Regions from separate parts of the Vibrio sp. AK197 genome, predicted to be linked through region 2. Evidence: predicted binding sites of a transcription regulator. Region 2 holds the regulator's gene; each other region holds the start of a gene.
The links. The regulator MetJ, encoded in region 2, represses methionine synthesis genes. The targets are predictions, from matches to a motif close to TTAGACNTNTANANGTCTAA.

Region 1 (7,466 bases), 230 kb from region 2:
GTGACGCTTTCTGTTGTTTCTTTAATGGTTAGACGATAATAAGGTGAGAGTTCTTCAACAATGTGCGCTTTGTTTTCAGGCCATTTTCCCCCGCCAGAAACCGGGTTGGCGATGATCCACGCATTGGGTTTGGCAAAACCAAAATTGTCTTTTTTTAAGTAATCACTCAACGCTTTCTCTTGCCAGCGGTTGAGCCGTGCATAGCGGCGAATGGATTGGATTTGTTTCATGACTTGCTGCAAGTCTTTATGCGGTGATTCTGCCAGCAAGTAAGCGGCCATCACTAACACCGAGCGTCCACGACCTAATGCGCAATGCACCACCACATTACGTTGATTCCGGCGCTGGCTGTCAATCCAGCGAATGGCTTGCATTAAGGTATCAAAATCTGGGTAGGCATGATCAAGAATGGGCACATTCAAATACTCGATTTCTTCGCCCAGTAGTGAAATTTTGAAGCTATCAAATTCAGCCGTTGCATCTAAAATCGCTTCGATTTTGTTTTTCTTGAGTAAATCCACATCCATAGGCGTAAGACGCGATGCTAAATATAAACCGGGTTCAATCTCTTGAATCACCGGAGAGCCTGAGCGCTTTTGAACAATGTGATTATAAATTTGCACGCCAAGCATAAACGGGAAGAACACCACTCGCATAAAGGTAGGAATATGTCCCCCTTTGCGCTTACGAAAAATCATGCCGTTATTTTTTTGATAAGCGTACGCCACCAAACCGAGCGCCAATGCCGTCCATGCCAGCAGAAAAGTTAACCACCACCATGGGCTAAGCACTGCTAACACCACAGTGGCAATACACCCATTAAAATAATAATTGGCTACTTTCATGATGCTCCTCACTATTGATACCGATTTTGTTGTTTGTATTAAAAAGCCTCCGACACTGCGGAGGCCCGATACTAGAAGTGTAGTTTGCTTATCGGTAAGTCAGTAACCGACAACAGGCCACTCACTTTTTATTAGCAGTCAGTATCTTGTGCATCAACACCTTCTTTGACATCTTCACAAGTATCTTCAATCGCGTTACCTGCATCTGTCATAGTGTCATCAATTTGATCGCTCGCTTCAGACATAGTTTGATCCACTTGCTCACCTGCATTTTCAGCAGGGCCATCATCGGTACATGCAGTAAGACCTAAAGTGAAAGCTGAAAATAGTAGTGTCATCAGTGCTGTTTTCATTGTCGTTTTCATGGGTACTCCTTAATGAGTTGAGCATAAATTTGTGTATAGACACTTTTAGTATTGCCAAACCCGTGCCAACTTAAAAAGTTCAATAAATTCATAAAGTTGACATTTTGAAAACAATGAAAATAATCGCAAAAATGTAAATCCTACATTCAGCGAAGAAAAACTTACCTTTGGATACATATAAAAAAAGAGGACCTAATGCCCTCTTTTTTAACATAAACACGGGTTTAATAATGGTTACGCCAGTACCTCTTTTGCCACGTTAACCACATTCTCAGTCGTAAAGCCAAACAGTTTGAATAGCTCACCAGCTGGCGCAGACTCACCAAAGGTTGTCATGCCCACAACGCGGCCGTTAAGACCCACGTACTTGTACCAGTAATCGGCAATACCAGCTTCCACCGCAACACGAGCCGTTACATCTGATGGCAATACCGCTTCACGGTACGCCGCATCTTGCTTATCAAACGCATCAGTGGATGGCATGGATACCACACGAACTTGTTTACCTGAAGCGCTAAGCTCTGCCGCAGCATTAACTGCAATCTCAACTTCTGAGCCAGTCGCGATCAAAATAAGTTCAGGTTTGCCTTCGCAATCTTTCAGGATGTAACCACCCTTGGCGATATCAGCCAATTGCTGCTCATTACGATCTTGCTGAGCAAGGTTTTGGCGCGAGAAAATCAGCGCGGTTGGCGCATCTTTACGTTCAATAGCCAGTTTCCAAGCCACTGCGGATTCCACTTGGTCACATGGACGCCATGTGCTCATGTTTGGCGTTAGACGCAGTGTGGCAATTTGTTCAACCGGTTGGTGAGTTGGGCCATCTTCACCAAGGCCAATCGAGTCGTGCGTATACACTTGGATGTTTTGCACTTTCATCAGTGCCGCCATACGCATTGCATTACGCGCGTATTCCATAAACATCAGGAAGGTCGCACCGTAAGGAATAAAACCGCCGTGCAATGCGATACCGTTGATGATGGCCGTCATACCAAACTCACGCACACCGTAGTGAATGTAGTTACCTGATGCGTCATCCGCAGTAATGGATTGAGAGCCTGACCAGATAGTAAGGTTCGATGGCGCAAGGTCCGCCGAGCCGCCCATAAATTCAGGGAGTAGCGCACCAAATGCTTCTAGTGCATTTTGTGATGCTTTACGTGATGCGATATTAGCTGGGTTTGCTTGCAGGTCGGCAATGATTTTCGACGCTTTCGCTTCCCACTCAGCGGGTAGGTCACCATCGACACGACGTTTAAATTCTGCGGCTAACTCTGGGTACGCTTTGGCGTAAGCGGCAAATTTTTCATCCCATGCTGATTCTTTAGCAGAGCCGGCTTCTTTTGCATTCCACTCAGCGTAGATATCGGCAGGAATTTCAAACGGACCGTATTCCCAACCTAGGAATTCACGTGCTGCTTTCACTTCGTCATCACCTAGCGGCGCGCCGTGACAGTCATGTGAGCCCGATTTGTTTGGTGAGCCAAAACCGATAATGGTTTTAGTACAAATCAGCGTTGGGCGAGCCGTTTCGGCTTTCGCGGCTTCAATGGCGGCATTAATCGCTTCAGGATCGTGACCATCAACCGCAGGGATCACATGCCAGCCGTACGATTCAAAACGTTTTGCTGTATCGTCAGAGAACCAGCCTTCAACGTGACCATCGATAGAAATGCCGTTGTCATCCCAGAACGCGATTAATTTGCCAAGGCCAAGCGTGCCCGCTAGTGAGCTTGCTTCATGAGAAATGCCTTCCATCAAACAGCCATCGCCAAGGAACGCGTAAGTATAGTGGTCAACGATATCGTGACCTTCTTTGTTAAACTGCGCGGCTAATGCTTTTTCAGCCAGTGCCATACCAACCGCATTGCTAATACCTTGGCCAAGTGGACCGGTCGTCGTTTCAATACCCGGCGCATAACCATATTCAGGGTGACCCGGTGTTTTTGAATGCAGCTGACGGAAGTTCTTTAGATCTTCAATTGGCAAGTCGTAGCCAGAAAGATGAAGCAGAGAGTAGATCAGCATTGAGCCGTGACCGTTAGACAGCACGAAGCGGTCACGGTCTGCCCAGTTTGGGTTCGCTGGGTTGTGGTTTAGGTGTGAACGCCAAAGTACTTCGGCGATATCCGCCATCCCCATCGGGGCACCTGGGTGACCTGAATTTGCTTTTTGAACGCCATCCATTGCGAGGGCACGAATCGCGTTCGCTAACTCACGACGTGAAAGAGAATTGCTGGAAGACATGTCTGCTCCTGAGTGTCTTTAAAAACAGTAAGAAAAAACTGCCAGCATTGTCGCAAAGCCCCTATATGCGTGCAAACCTTTTGGCGAGGATTTATCACCAAAATCACGCTATTGAACTAGGCTACTTTAAGATGTAACGGTATTTCATCAGGTTTAAATGCAATCGATTAACTATTCTCGTTCAAAAAAATAACTTGTAATTCGAGTATTTAAAATTAGAATAGACGTCTAGATGTAGAAACGCCTACAAATTTGTCTATTGCGATATTGGTCGAACGACGAGTATCGTCAACTTAATCAATAGTGGAGCTCTCATGGCTAAGCACCTGTTTACTTCTGAGTCTGTTTCAGAAGGTCATCCAGATAAAATCGCAGACCAAATTTCTGATGCTGTTCTTGATGCCATTCTCGAACAAGATCCAAAAGCACGTGTAGCATGTGAAACATACGTGAAAACCGGCATGGTAATGGTCGGCGGTGAAATCACCACCTCGGCTTGGGTTGACATCGAAGAGTTAACTCGTAAAACCGTACGTGAAATCGGTTATGTTCATTCAGACATGGGCTTTGATGCGGACTCTTGTGCCGTACTCAACACTATTGGTAAGCAGTCACCTGACATCAACCAAGGCGTCGACAAAACCGATCCTAAAGAACAAGGTGCGGGCGACCAAGGCATCATGTTTGGTTATGCATGTAATGAAACTGACGTGCTGATGCCTGCGCCAATCACTTACTCACACCGCCTAGTTCAAAAGCAAGCAGAAGTACGTAAAAACGGTACACTGCCTTGGCTTCGTCCTGATGCGAAATCTCAGGTTACGTTCCAATACGACCAAGGTAAGATTGTCGGTATTGATGCAGTCGTACTATCTACCCAACACGCTGATTCAATCTCAACGCCAGACCTACGCGAAGCGGTCATGGAAGAGATCATCAAGCCAGTGCTGCCATCAGAGTGGCTAAATAAAGAGACAAAATTCTTTATCAACCCAACGGGTCGTTTTGTTATCGGTGGTCCAATGGGTGACTGTGGTTTGACGGGTCGTAAAATCATCGTTGATACCTACGGCGGCGCTGCTCGTCATGGTGGCGGCGCGTTCTCAGGTAAAGATCCATCCAAAGTTGACCGTAGTGCCGCTTACGCAGCACGTTACGTAGCGAAAAACATCGTTGCGGCAGGTCTTGCGGATCGCTGTGAAATCCAACTCTCATACGCGATTGGTGTTGCAGAGCCAACATCTATCATGGTGGAAACGTTCGGAACTGAAAAAGTCGCTTCTGACATCATCGTTGAAGCGGTTCGTCAACACTTTGACCTACGCCCATACGGCCTACAAGAAATGCTTAACTTGTTACAACCTATTTACAAGAAGACAGCAGCATACGGCCACTTTGGTCGTGAAGAGTTCCCTTGGGAGAAAACGGATAAAGCCGCTATCCTACGTGACTTCGCTGGAATTAAATAAGTAAATTTAATCAGTTACATTTTAAAGCCTCGGTTTAAGCCGAGGCTTTTTTGTTGAGGAAAGGAAATTTCTCTTGATGCACATTGTATTTTTAGGGATCTCGGACAATAGTTAAAGAAACGTTAAATCCGTGTTTTCGTTAGCCAACCTTGGCGAGTCTACGCTTGGTTTGTATACCAACTTTCGTTGACTCTCCATTTTGTTCGTTTCAGGAGGAGTTATGCCTCGTACTGTTAACCCATCAAATATGCCGAGCAAACCGGTGCCCGACTCCGAATACGCTCGTACCATCCCCTGCAATACACTGGCTGTTAGCGCGCCCTTTCACTGGCTTAGCCTTGCCCTCAATGACTTAATTCGAATGCCACTGATTAGTGCTTTTTATGGCCTGTGTTTTATGGGAGCAGCCATCGGTATTGTGCTACTGATCCAATGGCAAGGCACTCACTTAGTGGTGATGCCCAGTTTGGTTGTTTATATGTTGATTGGGCCATTTTTAGCGCTAGGCTTGTACGATGCGAGCTGGGAGCGAGAAAAAGGCCACTCAGCCAAGCTAATGCACTCAATGCGAGCTATTGGACGCAATTCAACCTCCCAATGGGCGTTTGCGGTTCTGCTCGCCGTCGCGATGATTTTTTGGATGCGCATTGCTGCGCTGCTTCACGCACTCTACCCTTCGGTACAAGGCGCGCCGCTCACCGAATTTCTACCATTTTTAGTGATTGGTAGTTTGGTCGGTCTAGTGCTGGCTGCCATTGTCTTTAGTATCTCCGCTTTTTCTATCCCTCTTATGATGGAACGCCGAGTCGACATGATGACCGCCGTATTCACCAGCTTCAACGCAGTTAAATCCAATATCCCGGCAATGATCGTTTGGGCAGCACTGATCGCTGGCGGATTATTGATCGGCTTTGCAACTTACGGCATAGGAATGTTAGTGACAATGCCGCTACTCGGTTACGGAACTTGGCACGCCTACCAAGAAACAATAAAGAAAAAACATACTCCATGATGACTCCTAACATCTATCTTCAACTGGTATGATGTATTACTCGGCTTCGCGCCGAGTTTTTTTCTATTTGAGAGATTTGATGGATAACTTTGAGCTTCACTATCGCGCTGTCGCGCGCATGCAACACTGTATTACCCAAGCGAGTGAATACTTTAAACGTGACTTTTCCTTACCTAAACTGAACTATAAATTGAGGGGAAAAAGCGCAGGTAAAGCACTACTTCAGCTCAACGAAATTCGCCTCAACCCCACGTTGTTTGCTGAAAATCCGCAGGCGTTTATCGACGAAGTAGTACCTCATGAAACCGCACATTTACTCACTTGGCAGTTATTTGGTCGCGTACGCCCACACGGTAAAGAATGGCAGATGGTCATGGAGCAAGTCTTTGGCGTTTCGGCCAACACCACCCATCAATTTTCAGTTACGTCAGTACAAGGCAAAACGTTTGAATATCAATGTGGCTGTCGTCAACATGCCTTAACCATTCGTCGTCATAACAAAATACTCAAAGGTCAAGCTCAATACCGTTGCCAGCAATGCCAACAAACTTTGTCGTTTACGGGTAAACAACTGACTTAATGCCAGCCTGCTTCAAAGTTTTGAAAAGCAATGACAATATTTCACTCTAAAAATGCATGATAGAATGCACATTGTCATACTTTTCTAATACTTTTAAATCATGTCGATTGTTCGTCTCGGGTCTGCTTGCGTTATCGCAATGATGGCCTTTTCTGTTTGGGCAGGACACCCAACCTCATTCTCAAGTGCCAAACGTCAAGCCGTTAAAATCTATCAAACCCATCCGGTAAGTTTCTACTGTGGCTGTGATATCGAGTGGCAAGGTAAAAAAGGCAAGCCAGAACTGATTAACTGTGGCTATCAAGTAAGAAAACAGCCCAAACGCGCAAGCCGAATTGAGTGGGAGCACGTTGTTCCAGCTTGGCAATTTGGTCATCAGCGTCAATGTTGGCAACAAGGAGGACGTAAAAACTGCACGCGTCATGATCAAACATTTCGCTTGATGGAAGCGGATCTCCATAACCTAACGCCAGCGATTGGAGAAGTGAATGGCGATCGTTCCAACTATAATTTTAGCCAGTGGAATGGCGTTGATGGTGTAACCTACGGTCGCTGTGACATGCAAGTCAACTTCAAACAACGTAAAGTCATGCCACCGGATCGCGCGCGAGGCTCAATTGCCAGAACCTATCTGTATATGAGCCAAAAATACGGGTTTCGCCTTTCAAAACAGCAAACAAACCTGATGAACGCATGGAATAACACCTATCCCGCAGATGGATGGGAGTGTGAACGTGACAGGCGGATCGCCGAAGTTCAAGGGAATCATAACCCGTTTGTCGTCAAAGCCTGCCAAAAGCACTAAACTTAGACCCCATTGCACAAGGGCAAATCCCCATGGCTTTGGTGGTTTGCCCTTGTTTTTTCGATATAAAGCATCCATGTTAGTCATTAACTATTTGTAGGAAAATTCAAATAACCATGCGCATCCCTCGAATTTATCATCCT
Region 2 (7,466 bases):
GGTTTAAGGCGTCAATGTGCCCAGCGTGCGTATATCCCATGTGTTTTCTCCTGTGGTGACCAGCCACATCCATCAACTAAAAATTATTTTTACGTTTAGACGTCTATATGTCCAAAGAATGTAATGAATAGCTTTTAATGTCAACTGTCTCATTATGAATTTTTCTCAAGTTAATAATGAGGGTTTCTCAATCATTCGCTGTATCAAGCGTTCTGGTGGCTATTTAAGCATATCGGGGTTTGAGCAAGTTGCGAAACTGTGAGGTGAAACAGCGGTGCGGATGGGGAAGAAGGGAAGTGAACACAACAAAGCCGCCACTTACATTATGCAAGTGGCGGCCTTTAATCACAGCATGCTGGCCAGAAGGTTCAAGTCTGATTGAATCGCGCCAGCGGTGACTTCACGCCCTGCTCCTGGGCCGCGAATCACCAGCGGGTTGTCTTTGTACCACTTACTCTCAATCGCGAAGATATTATCGCAAGGCAGTAAGTTGGCGAGCGCATGTTCTTTATTCAAGGCTTCGACACACACGCTAGCTTGACCATTTTTCTCAAGGCGAGCCACGTAGCGCAGCACTTTCTCTTCCCGCTGCGCTTTCTCTAAGCGTTCCGCTAAACGTTCGCTCAGAAGGTTGCCGTTATCTAGGAAGTCGTCCAGTGTCATCTCGCGTAGTTCTGCAGGGACTAAAGACTCGACTTTAACCTGTTCGGGTTCAAGCTGAAGCCCTGATTCACGGGCCAAAATCACTAATTTACGCATGACATCTGAGCCATCTAGGTCGCTACGAGGGTCCGGCTCGGTCAAGCCTTGCTGCCAAGCAAGATCCACCAGTTCGATAAACGGGACGCTGCCATCATATTGCTGGAAAAGCCATGACAGAGTACCGGAGAAAATACCGGATAGGGCGACGATTTCATCGCCGCTTTCGCGCAAGTCGCGAACGGTATGATTAATCGGTAACCCAGCACCAACGGTTGCGTTATATAACCAATGACGGTTGATTTTAAAGAACGCGTCTTGCACTTGATGATAATAATCACCCGATGCAGAGCCCGCGACTTTATTCGCCGAGATTAGGTGCATGCCTTGCTCTGCGATTTCTAGATAGCGCGCAGCAAGTTCTTTGCTGGCGGTGACATCCAGCACCACGGCATCATCAAAACTTTGAATTGCCCCAATGCGTTGGATCCACTCGTTATCTTGGTAGGAGATTGCTTCATCGGCGAATCGAGCATCGACGGTATTGGGATCGATCCCTTGTTCATCAAACCAATACGTCTGGCTATCGACCACTGCAATTAGCTCGAAACTCATGCCGTGACGTTTTTCGATTTCCGGTTTTTGTTCAGCAAATAATTTAAGCCAACTGGTTCCGATATTGCCTTTACCACACAATACGATGGCCACGCGCTTTTGCGCTTGAAATAGCTGAGTATGAATGCCTTCAACCAGACTTTGAGTTTCCGTTGAGCGCAGTACCGCCACCAAACTGAGCGCAGAGTCGGTCTCAGAAATAAATTCGACCGGGGCGTTTTTCAGTTGTTGATAGAAACCATAACAGTGATTTGGGTTTTTGGTGACTCCGGCCCCCACCGCGGCGACTAAACAATACCCTTCTTTAAGTTTGAGATCGGCTTCGGTTGCCATGTCTTGAAGAAAGCTCAGCGCGCCCGTGGCGATTTCCGCCGTGTATGCCAACTGAAGAACATGTTGGTCACTTTGTACTTCATAGGCTAAGGGTTGGAGCTGGGCTCGCTTCAAGGTCTCTAACACATTGGTTTGCAAGCGCTTAAAATCGTGACCTGAGGCGAAACTGAGCTCAATCAGTAGGACATCGTCCAGTGAGGTAATGATCTTTGCACCGCGACCCGAGGCGAGGACACGTTCAATACGAGTTGAGCCAGACTCCGGTTGATAGCTGCAGCGTAGGTGAAGATCCATCGCACTTTGCGCCACGGGCTGCAAGGTTCGGCTGTGTAATACTGGTGCGGCTAGCCTTGCTAATTCACTGGCTTCATCAAGGCGGATCAATGGCAATAAACACGCCTCAGAGACGATTCTTGGGTCAGCACTGAATACGCCAGCAACGTCACTCCAAATCGTGACTTGGCTGACTTGAGCCAATGCGCCAATTATGGTTGCCGAGTAATCTGAACCGTTGCGTCCAAGAAGTACCGTATGCCCTTGATCGTTTTGCGCCATGAAACCTGTTACCACGATGCGATGCCCAGAATGCTGCGCCAAAATCGCTTGTAATAGAGGGTATGAAGCACCTTGGTCAATTTCGGGTTGAGTGCCCGTTTGTGCCCGTAAGAAAGCCCGTGAGTCTTGAGAGACACTGTTCAGTTCAAGTTGTGTTAAAAGCGCAGCAAGCAAGCGCGCTGACCACGTTTCGCCATGACCGAGCACCGCCGCGCGCTGCTCTGCAGTAAGCGGCGCATTGAGTTCACCCAATGTGGTAAATTCATCTTGCAGCGCTGAGAGTAGCGGTGTTTGTGCATCTTCTTCTAATAGTTCACAGACCAAATCGGTCTGAAACTGGCGCAGCGCTTGCAAAACTTCATGGGCCACTCGGCCATCTTTATGCAGGGCGTCAGTAAACTCAATTAAGCGGTTGGTGGTTTTGCCCGCCGCCGAGACCACAATCAAGTCATCGGCATTTGAGTACTGCTTTAAAATGTTGGCTACACGGCGGTAGCATTCGGGGTCTGCTAGGCTGCTGCCACCGAATTTATGTAGTTGTCGAGGGTGAGTCATCACCACCTCTCCTTAAACGAGATTGAAAGCTTGGTCGAGATCGGCAATTAAGTCTTGTGCATCTTCAAGGCCAACTGAAAGTCGAAGCAGTTGATGTGAGACGCCAGCTTCCGCTAAAGCGGCTTCGCCCATAGCACGATGAGTCATGGTCGCCGGATGGCAAATCAGGCTTTCGACGCCACCAAGGGACTCGGCAAGTGAAAACAGTTTTAAGCCGGTTACAAAGGTTTGGAGCTGCTCATAACTGCCAGCAAACTCAAAGCTGAGCATCGAGCCAAATCCTGATTGCTGTTTTTTAGCGATCTCATGGCCTGGATGTTCAGGCAAGCTTGGATGAAAAATAGCGCCAACCAAAGGTTGGGTTTTGAGGTAATCAAGAATGCTCAATGAGCTCTCTTCATGCACACGCATTCTTGCGCCCAAGGTACGAATTCCGCGCAGTGTTAGGTAGCTATCAAATGGCGTGCCGGTTGCGCCAATGCAATTACCCCACCAAGCGAGTTGCTCAGCGTGCTCTTGCTGTTTAGCAATGACTACCCCACCAATCACATCAGAGTGACCATTAATAAATTTAGTGGTGGAGTGAATAACAAAGTCCGCACCGAGTTCTAAAGGCTTTTGGTACACCGGTGTCAAAAAGGTGTTGTCGACAGCAACCAGAGCGCCGACTTGTTTGGCTTTTTGGCACGTTTTTTCGATATCGACCACGCGTACCAAAGGGTTAGACGGGGTTTCTAGCAAAATCAGTTTTGGTTTTTTCGCAATCGCCGCATCAAAGGCGGCTTGGTCGGATTGGTCAACAAATTCGACCTTGAAATCACCTTTTTGTGAGCGGGTATTAAACAAGCGGTAAGTGCCGCCATAACAGTCATGGGGAGCAATAATCAGGTCATCAGGGCCAATAAAGGCTGATACCCATAAGTTCAGAGCAGAGGTGCCACAGTTGGTGACAACGGCTCCCTGACCGGATTCCAATTCGTAAAGCGCTTGTTCTAATAGCCCGCGGTTTGGGTTTCCTGAGCGCGTATAGTCATACTTAGGCACATCACCAAACGCAGGGAAACCATAGTTGGTTGATAGATAAATCGGTGGCACAACCGCGTGATGTTGTGTGTCAGATTCAATCCCAGTTCTTACCGCTATTGTGGCAGGTTTGTGAGTACTCATAAGATTTCCTTGCGAAGAGAATGACTTGTTAATTGGAATGCGCTATATATGGGGAGTGAATCGGTTATAGAGTGAACAAACTGCTCAAAAAACATCGATCCATTCATTTCCATTCCATACCCCGCCACTTTACTTTGCTAAAAATGAGACGTCAACACTTCTAGACGTCTATATGTCTTTGCTTATAGACTTAAAAGCCGCTAAAATTGTGGGTCTAAAACTAATTCCTAAACTTTTACGAAGGTGCGCAATGGCAGACTGGAATGGGGAATACATAAGCCCATATGCTGAACATGGCAAAAAGAGTGAGCAAGTAAAAAAAATTACCGTATCTATTCCATTGAAAGTATTGAAAGTTTTGACTGATGAGCGTACTCGTCGTCAAATCAACAACCTGCGTCATGCCACCAATAGTGAGCTGTTGTGTGAGGCGTTTCTGCATGCGTATACCGGGCAACCCCTGCCAACGGATGAAGATTTGCGCAAAGATCGCCCAGACGATATTCCTGCTGAAGTGAAAAGACTGATGACAGAAATGGGTATTGAGTTTGAATCTTACAATGATGAGTAAGTCTGCTGTAAGAAATAGTGCTACTTAGATTCCACTTTTCCAAATTGATAGCGCTGTGTTTACACAAAAAAAGGTTGGCATTTGCCAACCTTTTTTCTATCAAGAACCACATCTAAAGAGCCTCAATGCGCGCTTTGGGTTTTCACCGCTTTGCACTCGATTCAGGCCTCTCATGATGCTTAGTCTTGCATATAGTTTTCTGGCATATCGATACGCGCCACACCCGATTCAACCGCCGCTTCAGCAACGGCACGGGCCACTCGAGGGAGCAATCGCTTATCCATTGGTTTGGGAATAATGTATTCAGGACCAAACTGCAGTGATTCCACACCTGCGGCGTTAAGTACCTCGGCAGGAACGTCTTCTTTGGCGAGTTGGCGTATGGCTTCAACCGCCGCCAATTTCATTTGATCATTAATTTCGCTAGCACGCACATCCAGTGCGCCACGGAAAATAAATGGGAAACACAGAACGTTATTGACCTGGTTTGGGTAGTCACTGCGTCCGGTTCCCATAATCAAATCATTACGCACTTCGTGAGCAATCGATGGTTTGATTTCAGGATCAGGGTTAGAACACGCAAAGACCACTGGCTTATCTGCCATCAATTTTAGCGCGTCAGCAGAAAGAAGGTTTGGACCAGAAACACCAAGGAAAAGATCGGCGCCTTCAATCACATCTTCTAAGGTACGTTTATCGGTGTTGTTGGCAAACAACTGCTTGTATTCGTTAAGATCATCACGGCGAGTATGGATGACGCCTTTGCGGTCAAGCATGTAGATTTTTTCACGCATTGCGCCGCATTTAATTAGCAGTTCCATACAGGCGACTGCGGCCGCGCCAGCGCCTAGACACACGATGGTTGACTCTTCAAGTTTCTTACCCTGTAGCTCAATCGCATTAAGCATACCTGCGGCGGTGACGATGGCGGTACCATGTTGATCATCGTGAAAAACGGGCACATCACAACGTTCAATGAGGCGTTTTTCGATTTCAAAGCAGTCAGGGGCCTTGATATCTTCAAGGTTAATGCCGCCAAAGGTGTCCGCAATATTTGCAACGGTATCAACGAATTCGTCAATGGTGCGATGTTTTACTTCAATATCAATGGAATCCAACCCTGCGAATCGCTTGAATAACAGCGCTTTCCCTTCCATCACTGGTTTTGATGCCAGCGGTCCTAAATTCCCTAGACCTAAAATAGCGGTACCGTTTGAAATCACCGCTACCATGTTGCCCTTTGCTGTATAGCGATACACCGTGTCTGGATTTTGTGCGATTTCACGAACCGGTTCGGCAACGCCTGGGCTATATGCGAGAGCAAGATCAAGGGCTGAGTCAGCAGGTTTGGTTAACTCAACTGAAATTTTACCAGCGGTTGGTTTGGCATGGTAATCCAGGGCTTGTTGGCGAAATTGCTCTTCCGCAGAGAGCGTTTGGTTGTCATCAGACATATGTTTAGGTGCTCATTTGATGGGGGAAAGATAATTTTAATCTATGGTACCGAGGCTGCCTAGACACTAGGCTGACTTAGATCAGTCAAAATGACTAAATATCGAAGAGATAAGACCAGATAACGTTTTGTATCGGTATTATTTGAGGTTAGAGAGGTTGTAGCGGAAAGGTTAAATCAACAGGATCAAAAAAGGACGCCGTAGCGCCCTTTTTGTATCAATCAATAATCGAAATGGATTATTTGCTTGATAGGTTGCCGAAACGCTTGTTGAAGCGATCAACACGACCACCGGTATCAACGATACGTTGTTTACCAGTGTAGAATGGGTGACATTTGTCACACACGTCTAGGTGGATTTCTTCTTTACCAAGAGTTGAGTTGAACTCAAAAGTGTTACCGCAAGAACAGTTTGCTTTAACGGCTTTGTATTCTGGGTGGATACCAGTTTTCATGGGAGAACCTCAATTTAGGCCGTGTCGCCATCCGATTCAAAGCCGGACACCACACGTAGTTAATAATATAGAAATGACATACCGCTGAATCGAACTCGTCGAAGCAAGCCATATGGTCAAGGCGCAGTATAGTAATGTTTCCCTGAGCGTGAATCAATAGTTTTGCCTCAATTGATTGCTACTTTTTTCACCATGTTATTGTTGTTCATCGACAGTCACCGCAATCACCACGAAACTATCAACTCATGAAGTGATCGATTAAACTGGGTTTCGTCTTAGCAAACTGAGAGTTACCCGCTTATTTATGCAGCCTGCGATTGCGCGTGTCGCGCTTCCTGTTCCTCTAGATAAACTGTTTGATTATTTGATACCAAATGGTGCTTACCCGGTGGTTGGAGGGCGTGTGTCTGTCCCTTTTGGTCGTCAAACCTTGGTTGGTATTGTTATTGAGTTAACGGATCAGTCGAGTTTTGCTCGTGAGCAGCTTAAAGCATTGTACCAAGTTCTGGATCATCAGCCGCTATGGGCTGCGCCGCTCTATAAGCTATTAATGTGGTGCAGTCAGTATTATCAATATCCTCTTGGCGAAACGCTCAGTAATGCGATGCCGAGTGCTTTGCGTAAAGGTAAGCCAGCCGAGTGGGCAAAAGTCGTGGAGTGGCAGCTTACCGAAGCGGGTAAGAATCAATTAATGCAAGGGCTAGGGCGAGCAGTACAGCAGGCGAAAGTGATGAACATGTTGTCATCGGGATCGCTTTCTCAGCAAGCGTTTATCGATGCGGATGTGTCGAGTTCGGTGCTGAAAAACCTGAGAGAAAAAGGGTGGATTGTCAGCGTTGATAAAACGCCTCACCGCACCGCTTGGCCACAAGCGATTGAGGCCGAGGTTGATAAACCCAAGCTTAACCAAGAGCAAGCAGTTGCCATTGCGGCAGTGAATTCACGCCAAGAGTTCGGCTGTTACCTACTAGAAGGGGTGACCGGTTCTGGCAAAACAGAAGTGTATTTAAACCTGATTAAACCCGTGCTGGAACGAGGAGCTCAGGCATTAGTGTTAGTGCCG
Region 3 (7,466 bases), 450 kb from region 2:
CATTGTTCACATAAACCACGGGATGACGGTAGTTCTGCTCAATCTTCACAGCGGTATGCGCTTTGGACGTGGTCGCGCCACCAATCAACAGAGGCAACTCAAAACCTTGGCGCTCCATTTCTTTAGCAACATGAACCATTTCATCGAGAGAAGGCGTAATCAACCCAGAGAGACCAATAATGTCGACGTTTTCTTCTTTCGCTACTTTGAGAATTTGCTCGCACGGTACCATCACGCCAAGATCGATGATCTCGTAGTTATTGCATTGCAACACCACACCAACGATGTTTTTACCGATATCGTGAACATCGCCTTTCACCGTGGCTAGAAGAATTTTTCCGTTAGTGGAACCAGCTTGCTTGAGTGCATTAATAAACGGCTCAAGGTGCGCTACGGCTTGCTTCATTACACGGGCTGACTTCACCACCTGTGGTAAGAACATCTTGCCTTCACCAAACAGATCACCAACCACGTTCATGCCATCCATCAGCGGGCCTTCAATTACTTCGAGCGGTTTTGTGGCCGCCAAGCGTGCTTCTTCCGTATCCTCAACGATGAATTCAGTTATACCTTTAACTAAGGCATGCTCTAACCGCTTTTCAACTGGCCATGTCCGCCATTCAAGCGCACTGGCATCGTCTTGTTTCCCGACCGCATTCTCGCGGTACTCTTCAGCGATATCCAATAAACGTTCAGTCCCGTCATCACGACGGTTTAAGACTACATCTTCCACCGCCTCACGCAGCTTTTCAGGTACGTTATCGTAGATCTCAAGCTGACCCGCATTAACGATCCCCATATCCATACCATTTTTAAAACAGTTATAGAGGAATACCGCATGAATCGCTTCACGCACGTAATTATTACCACGGAAAGAGAATGAGACGTTTGAAACCCCTCCAGAAATCATCGCGTAAGGCAGAGTGCGCTTGATATCAGCAACCGCCTCAATGAAATCAACAGCATAGTTATTATGCTCATCGATACCGGTCGCGACGGCAAAAATATTGGGATCAAAAATAATGTCTTCTGGCGGAAAGCCCACTTCATCGACCAAAATACGATACGCATTAGTACAAATTTCCACTTTGCGCTCACGAGTGTCAGCCTGTCCAACTTCATCAAACGCCATCACGATAACCGCTGCGCCATAGCGGCGGATCAATTTGGCTTGCTGGATGAATTTGTCTTTCCCTTCTTTAAGCGAGATAGAGTTAACAATGCCTTTGCCTTGAATGCATTTTAACCCTGCTTCAATAACATCCCACTTGGAAGAATCGACCATGATGGGCACTTTAGAAATTTCAGGCTCTGATGCACAAAGATTAAGAAAGCGCACCATACTCGCATGCGCATCAAGCATGCCCTCATCCATATTGATATCGATGATTTGCGCGCCATTCTCCACTTGCTGGCGAGCAACGTCTAAGGCTTCATCGTACAGTTCTTCTTTGATTAAACGCTTAAAACGTGCAGAACCGGTAACGTTCGTGCGCTCACCGACGTTGATAAACAGGGTATCCTTTTCTATCGTCAGAGGTTCGAGGCCAGACAATCGACAAGCAACGGGTAATTCCGGTAATGGGCGCGGCTGCACAGAGTCAACTGCAAGCGCCATTTGGCGAATATGTTCAGGAGTTGTCCCACAACAGCCACCCACTAAATTTAAAAAGCCGGACTCCGCCCACTCTTTTATGTGCTCTGCCATATCTTCGGGCGATAAATCATATTCGCCAAAGGCGTTCGGCAAACCGGCATTAGGGTGCGCCGAGACATGGCATTCAGAGATGCGTGATAACTCCGCAACATACTGACGCAATTCATCAGGCCCCAAAGCACAGTTAAGTCCAAAGGAAATAGGGCGAACATGGCGTAGTGCGTTATAAAACGCTTCGGTTGTTTGCCCCGAGAGGGTACGGCCGGAAGCATCTGTGATGGTGCCTGAGATCATCACTGGTAGTTGAACGCCCACTTCCTCAAACACACTTTCGACAGCAAAAGCACACGCTTTCGCGTTAAGCGTGTCAAAAATGGTTTCAATCAAAATCAGATCACTACCGCCACGAATTAAAGCTCGAACCGATTCAGAATACGCCTTTACCAACTCATCAAACGAGACATTTCGGTAGCCAGGGTCATTCACATCTGGAGAGATAGAACAGGTACGGTTAGTTGGCCCCAACACCCCCGCAACAAAACGAGGCTTATCGGGGGTTTTTGCTGTCCATTCATCAGCGACTTCACGCGCAAGACGCGCCGCTTCATAGTTTATCTCCTCGCTGATACTTTCCATTTCGTAATCAGCCATTGCGATGGTGGTCGCGTTGAAGGTGTTGGTTTCAAGAATGTCCGCACCCGCTTCAAGATATTCACTATGAATGCCTTTGATCAACTCAGGTTGAGTTAAGACAAGCAGGTCATTGTTGCCTTTAAGGTCACACCCCCAATCAGCAAATCGCTCGCCACGATAATCCTGCTCTTCCAGCTTGTGCCCTTGAATCATGGTGCCCATGCCACCATCAATCAACAGGATGCGTTGTGCCAATAGCGACTCTATCTGTTGTCTTACCTTACTTCCCACGTTCTCAGCCTCGTTCCTTTTATTATTGCCCAATCCTACCACACCCTCTTCAGGAGTCTAGACGTCTAAATAGACTTTATTGCACAATTTTTGTCCCTTATTGATATAAGAATTAATCAAAAAAATGTTTGCCATTTAAACAAGTAGCGAAGACAATCGTTGTTTATATTTTGTTACAGTTAGTGAGTTATATGTCAGTCTATTACACACTCTGTTTTTTATCTGCAGCAGCAATGCTAATTGCCTTTGTAAACAGCAAGATAGGCAAGATGCAAACCACCATAGCCATCACCGCAGGCTCAATGATGTTATCATTACTGATACTCGTTGCAGGTCAAAACAATTGGTTTCACTTGACCGAGATAGCAACCAGAACGGTTGCTGCAATTAATTTTGAAGACTTCCTACTCAAAGGTATCCTCGGCTTTCTATTGTTTGCGGGTGGGTTAGGCATCAAATTGCCCAACTTGAAAGACCAAAAATGGGAAATCACTTTACTTGCTCTGGGCGCCACACTATTTTCAACCTTCTTTATCGGCTTCGTTCTCTACGGGATTACCCTTCTTCTTCACATTCAATTTGATCTCGTTTACTGCTTACTTTTCGGCGCACTCATTTCTCCTACTGACCCAATAGCCGTTCTCGCTATTGTTAAAAAACTGAATGCGCCACGCCGAATCTCGACTCAAATAGAGGGAGAATCGCTATTCAATGATGGTTTTGGTTTAGTTATTTTCGTCACTCTATTTACCATCGCATTTGGTCACGAAGCTCCGACTATAGGTAGTGTAACCGAACTGTTTGCAAGAGAAGCACTTGGCGGAATTGCCTATGGGTTTGTTCTTGGCTTGATCTTCCACTATTTGATTAGCGCCACCAACGACCACTCAATGGAATTACTACTCACTATCGGCGTACCCACAGCAGGTTATGCATTTGCTGAAGTTCTGCATGTCTCTGGCCCGTTAGCCATGGTGGTATCTGGCATCATGATTGGTAACTGGACTCGATTTATTGGCTTCTCTAAAGAAAGTGAAGATCACTTAGATCACTTCTGGGAATTGGTTGATGAGTTCCTTAACGGTGTCTTGTTTCTACTTATCGGTATGTCGATGCTACTGTTTGAATTCCATAAAGAAGACTGGATTATGATGGCCATAGCGATTCCTCTCGTTCTCGCTGCTCGTTATATGAGTGTTCTCTTGGCCTACCTAGGATTCAAACGCTATCGTAAATACAATCCTTGGTCAGTGCGTATTCTTACTTGGGGGGGATTACGTGGAGGCCTAGCGCTGGCGATGGCGCTATCTATTCCATCAGGAATTTGGGTCGTACCTGACAAGTTAATTGATGTGAAAGAAATCATTCTGGTTATGACTTATGCGGTCGTTGTATTCTCTATCCTAATTCAAGGCTCAACCATCACTCCGATGATAGAAAAAGCAAAAAAAGCCGAGCGTGACATGGAATTAAGCGCAGAACCCAAATCAGAATCGAGTGAGTCAAATACCCAAAAAATAGAAAGTTGATGTGACTCATTAACCTTTAAAGCCGGCAAGATAGCCGGCTTTTTTATCGCCAGTATTTAGATGAACGAAACCCTGAACAAGCGAGAAAACAAAACTAACTATCAGTAGAATCAAAACATAAGTGATTAAATCGCTTAATCGCTACTGATGCCTATTTCATTTCACGCCAACAGCCAACTACTGATATCCTGCAAATACGCCGCGGTGTAACGCCAAACCAAACACAACATTGATACGTACAGATAATAAAAACTACGGTGCAAACACGCTGACGGTCCCGTTAGTTTCAAGGCTCATGCCTATTTGTTGCAAGATCAACGAGTCTGTACTGCCTTCTATTCTTTCAGTGACTTTTCACCAAGCGCAAAGGGGGATAGCCTTTTGATAGGGAAAGTATAACCAAGGAAGTTAGGATGTATAGAAGGGTTGGATGCCGTATAAGCAGCAATAAAAAGGTGAGTGTCAGCTAACAGGCCGCCTTTCTCTCAAGGCAAGTCAAAGAACCTAGTCAACAACCGCTCAGCACTGTTCCCTTTTCTTTAGACGTAAAAAAGCCCCGTCATTTCTGACGAGGCTTAATATAAGTGGCGGAGCGGTTGGACTGGCACTCCAGCGGGACTCGAACCCATAAATACCTTAGGCAGTGTGACAGGCCGCTTTTCTTTCAAGGTCAATAAGCGAACCCACGGAAAGACCGCTTCTGCATTACTCACCTTTCTCCAGACGTAAAAAAGCCCCGTCATTTCTGACGAGGCTCAGTATAAGTGGCGGAGTGGACGGGACTCGAACCCGCGACCCCCGGCGTGACAGGCCGGTATTCTAACCAACTGAACTACCACTCCGCAGTGGTATACCTGCTTAATAAAGCAAGTTCACTAAATTTAAAGCCTGGCGATGTCCTACTCTCACATGGGGAAACCCCACACTACCATCGGCGCTAATTCGTTTCACTTCTGAGTTCGGCATGGAATCAGGTGGGTCCAAATCGCTATGGTCGCCAAGCAAAATTTTGTCTGGAACAAAATTTAACGCACTTTAGTGCGGCCCGAAGGGTTAACTACATGGATGTAGTTAATAAATTCAATTCCTAAATCTGGAAAGCTGTTTTTCGTTCTGTTTCTTACACATTCAATTCTGTTCTTGCTTTGAGCCCACAAAACCCCTTGGGTGTTGTATGGTTAAGCCTCACGGGCAATTAGTACAGGTTAGCTCAACGCCTCACAACGCTTACACACCCTGCCTATCAACGTCGTAGTCTACGACAACCCTTTAGGACGCTTAAAGCGCCAGGGAGAACTCATCTCAAGGCTTGCTTCCCGCTTAGATGCTTTCAGCGGTTATCAATTCCGAACTTAGCTACCGGGCAATGCGTCTGGCGACACAACCCGAACACCAGAGGTTCGTCCACTCCGGTCCTCTCGTACTAGGAGCAGCCCCTTTCAATTCTCCAACGCCCACGGCAGATAGGGACCGAACTGTCTCACGACGTTCTAAACCCAGCTCGCGTACCACTTTAAATGGCGAACAGCCATACCCTTGGGACCGACTTCAGCCCCAGGATGTGATGAGCCGACATCGAGGTGCCAAACACCGCCGTCGATATGAACTCTTGGGCGGTATCAGCCTGTTATCCCCGGAGTACCTTTTATCCGTTGAGCGATGGCCCTTCCATTCAGAACCACCGGATCACTATGACCTGCTTTCGCACCTGCTCGAATTGTCATTCTCGCAGTCAAGCGGGCTTATGCCATTGCACTAACCTCACGATGTCCAACCGTGATTAGCCCACCTTCGTGCTCCTCCGTTACTCTTTGGGAGGAGACCGCCCCAGTCAAACTACCCACCAGGCACTGTCCTCATCCCCGATTAGGGGACCAAGTTAGAACATCAAACATACAAGGGTGGTATTTCAAGGATGGCTCCATAACCACTGGCGTGATTACTTCAAAGCCTCCCACCTATCCTACACATGTAGGCTCAATGTTCAGTGCCAAGCTGTAGTAAAGGTTCACGGGGTCTTTCCGTCTAGCCGCGGGTACACTGCATCTTCACAGCGATTTCAATTTCACTGAGTCTCGGGTGGAGACAGCGTGGCCATCATTACGCCATTCGTGCAGGTCGGAACTTACCCGACAAGGAATTTCGCTACCTTAGGACCGTTATAGTTACGGCCGCCGTTTACCGGGGCTTCGATCAAGAGCGTCGACCGAAGTCTAACCCCATCAATTAACCTTCCGGCACCGGGCAGGCGTCACACCGTATACGTCATCTTACGATTTTGCACAGTGCTGTGTTTTTAATAAACAGTTGCAGCCACCTGGTATCTGCGACTTCCGATAGCTCCATCCGCAAGAGACTTCACCGTCAGAAGCGTACCTTCTCCCGAAGTTACGGTACCATTTTGCCTAGTTCCTTCACCCGAGTTCTCTCAAGCGCCTTGGTATTCTCTACCCGACCACCTGTGTCGGTTTGGGGTACGATTCCTTACAATCTGAAGCTTAGAGGCTTTTCCTGGAAGCATGGCATCAATGACTTCACCACCGTAGTGGCTCGACGTCGTGTCTCGACCTTAAAAAGAGCCGGATTTACCTAACTCTTAAGCCTACGCACTTGAACCTGGACAACCGTCGCCAGGCCCACCTAGCCTTCTCCGTCCCCCCATCGCAATTGTAAGAAGTACGGGAATATTAACCCGTTTCCCATCGACTACGCCTTTCGGCCTCGCCTTAGGGGTCGACTTACCCTGCCCCGATTAACGTTGGACAGGAACCCTTGGTCTTCCGGCGAGGAGGTTTTTCACCCCCTTTATCGTTACTCATGTCAGCATTCGCACTTCTGATACGTCCAGCATGCGTTACCACACACCTTCAACCGCTTACAGAACGCTCCCCTACCCAATACGATAAATCGCATTGCCGCAGCTTCGGTTTATTGCTTAGCCCCGTTACATCTTCCGCGCAGGCCGACTCGACTAGTGAGCTATTACGCTTTCTTTAAATGATGGCTGCTTCTAAGCCAACATCCTAGCTGTCTAAGCCTTCCCACATCGTTTCCCACTTAGCAATAATTTGGGACCTTAGCTGGCGGTCTGGGTTGTTTCCCTCTCCACGACGGACGTTAGCACCCGCCGTGTGTCTCCCGGATAGTACTTACTGGTATTCGGAGTTTGCAAAGGGTTGGTAAGTCGGGATGACCCCCTAGCCTTAACAGTGCTCTACCCCCAGTAGTATTCGTCCGAGGCGCTACCTAAATAGCTTTCGGGGAGAACCAGCTATCTCCGAGTTTGATTGGCCTTTCACCCCTAGCCACAAGTCATCCGCTAATTTTTCAACATTAGTCGGTTCGGTCCTCCAATT

Region 1: a site for MetJ is predicted at 3,678-3,697, ahead of metK (methionine adenosyltransferase). Genes of this name have one in related genera too.
Region 3: a site for MetJ is predicted at 2,631-2,650, ahead of metH (methionine synthase). Genes of this name have one in related genera too.

The regions. Positions count from the first base shown of each region.
Region 1 is NZ_CP096430.1:2,720,991-2,728,456, forward strand. It holds gene M1D72_RS19640 (diacylglycerol kinase family protein) at 1-845, opposite strand, end outside; gene M1D72_RS19645 (hypothetical protein) at 977-1,210, opposite strand; gene tkt (transketolase) at 1,445-3,457, opposite strand; gene metK (methionine adenosyltransferase) at 3,772-4,926, shown strand; gene M1D72_RS19660 (DUF2189 domain-containing protein) at 5,147-5,938, shown strand; gene M1D72_RS19665 (SprT family zinc-dependent metalloprotease) at 6,018-6,518, shown strand; gene M1D72_RS19670 (endonuclease) at 6,658-7,323, shown strand; gene rsmE (16S rRNA (uracil(1498)-N(3))-methyltransferase) at 7,440-7,466, shown strand, end outside.
Region 2 is NZ_CP096430.1:2,951,662-2,959,127, reverse strand. It holds gene metF (methylenetetrahydrofolate reductase) at 1-40, opposite strand, end outside; gene M1D72_RS20835 (bifunctional aspartate kinase/homoserine dehydrogenase II) at 346-2,757, opposite strand; gene M1D72_RS20830 (O-succinylhomoserine (thiol)-lyase) at 2,770-3,924, opposite strand; gene metJ (met regulon transcriptional regulator MetJ) at 4,175-4,495, shown strand; gene M1D72_RS20820 (malic enzyme-like NAD(P)-binding protein) at 4,675-5,949, opposite strand; gene rpmE (50S ribosomal protein L31) at 6,188-6,403, opposite strand; gene priA (primosomal protein N') at 6,708-7,466, shown strand, end outside.
Region 3 is NZ_CP096430.1:271,872-279,337, reverse strand. It holds gene metH (methionine synthase) at 1-2,581, opposite strand, end outside; gene M1D72_RS08485 (cation:proton antiporter) at 2,773-4,110, shown strand; tRNA gene M1D72_RS08480 (tRNA-Asp) at 4,876-4,952, opposite strand; rRNA gene rrf (5S ribosomal RNA) at 4,997-5,112, opposite strand; rRNA gene M1D72_RS08470 (23S ribosomal RNA) at 5,285-7,466, opposite strand, start outside.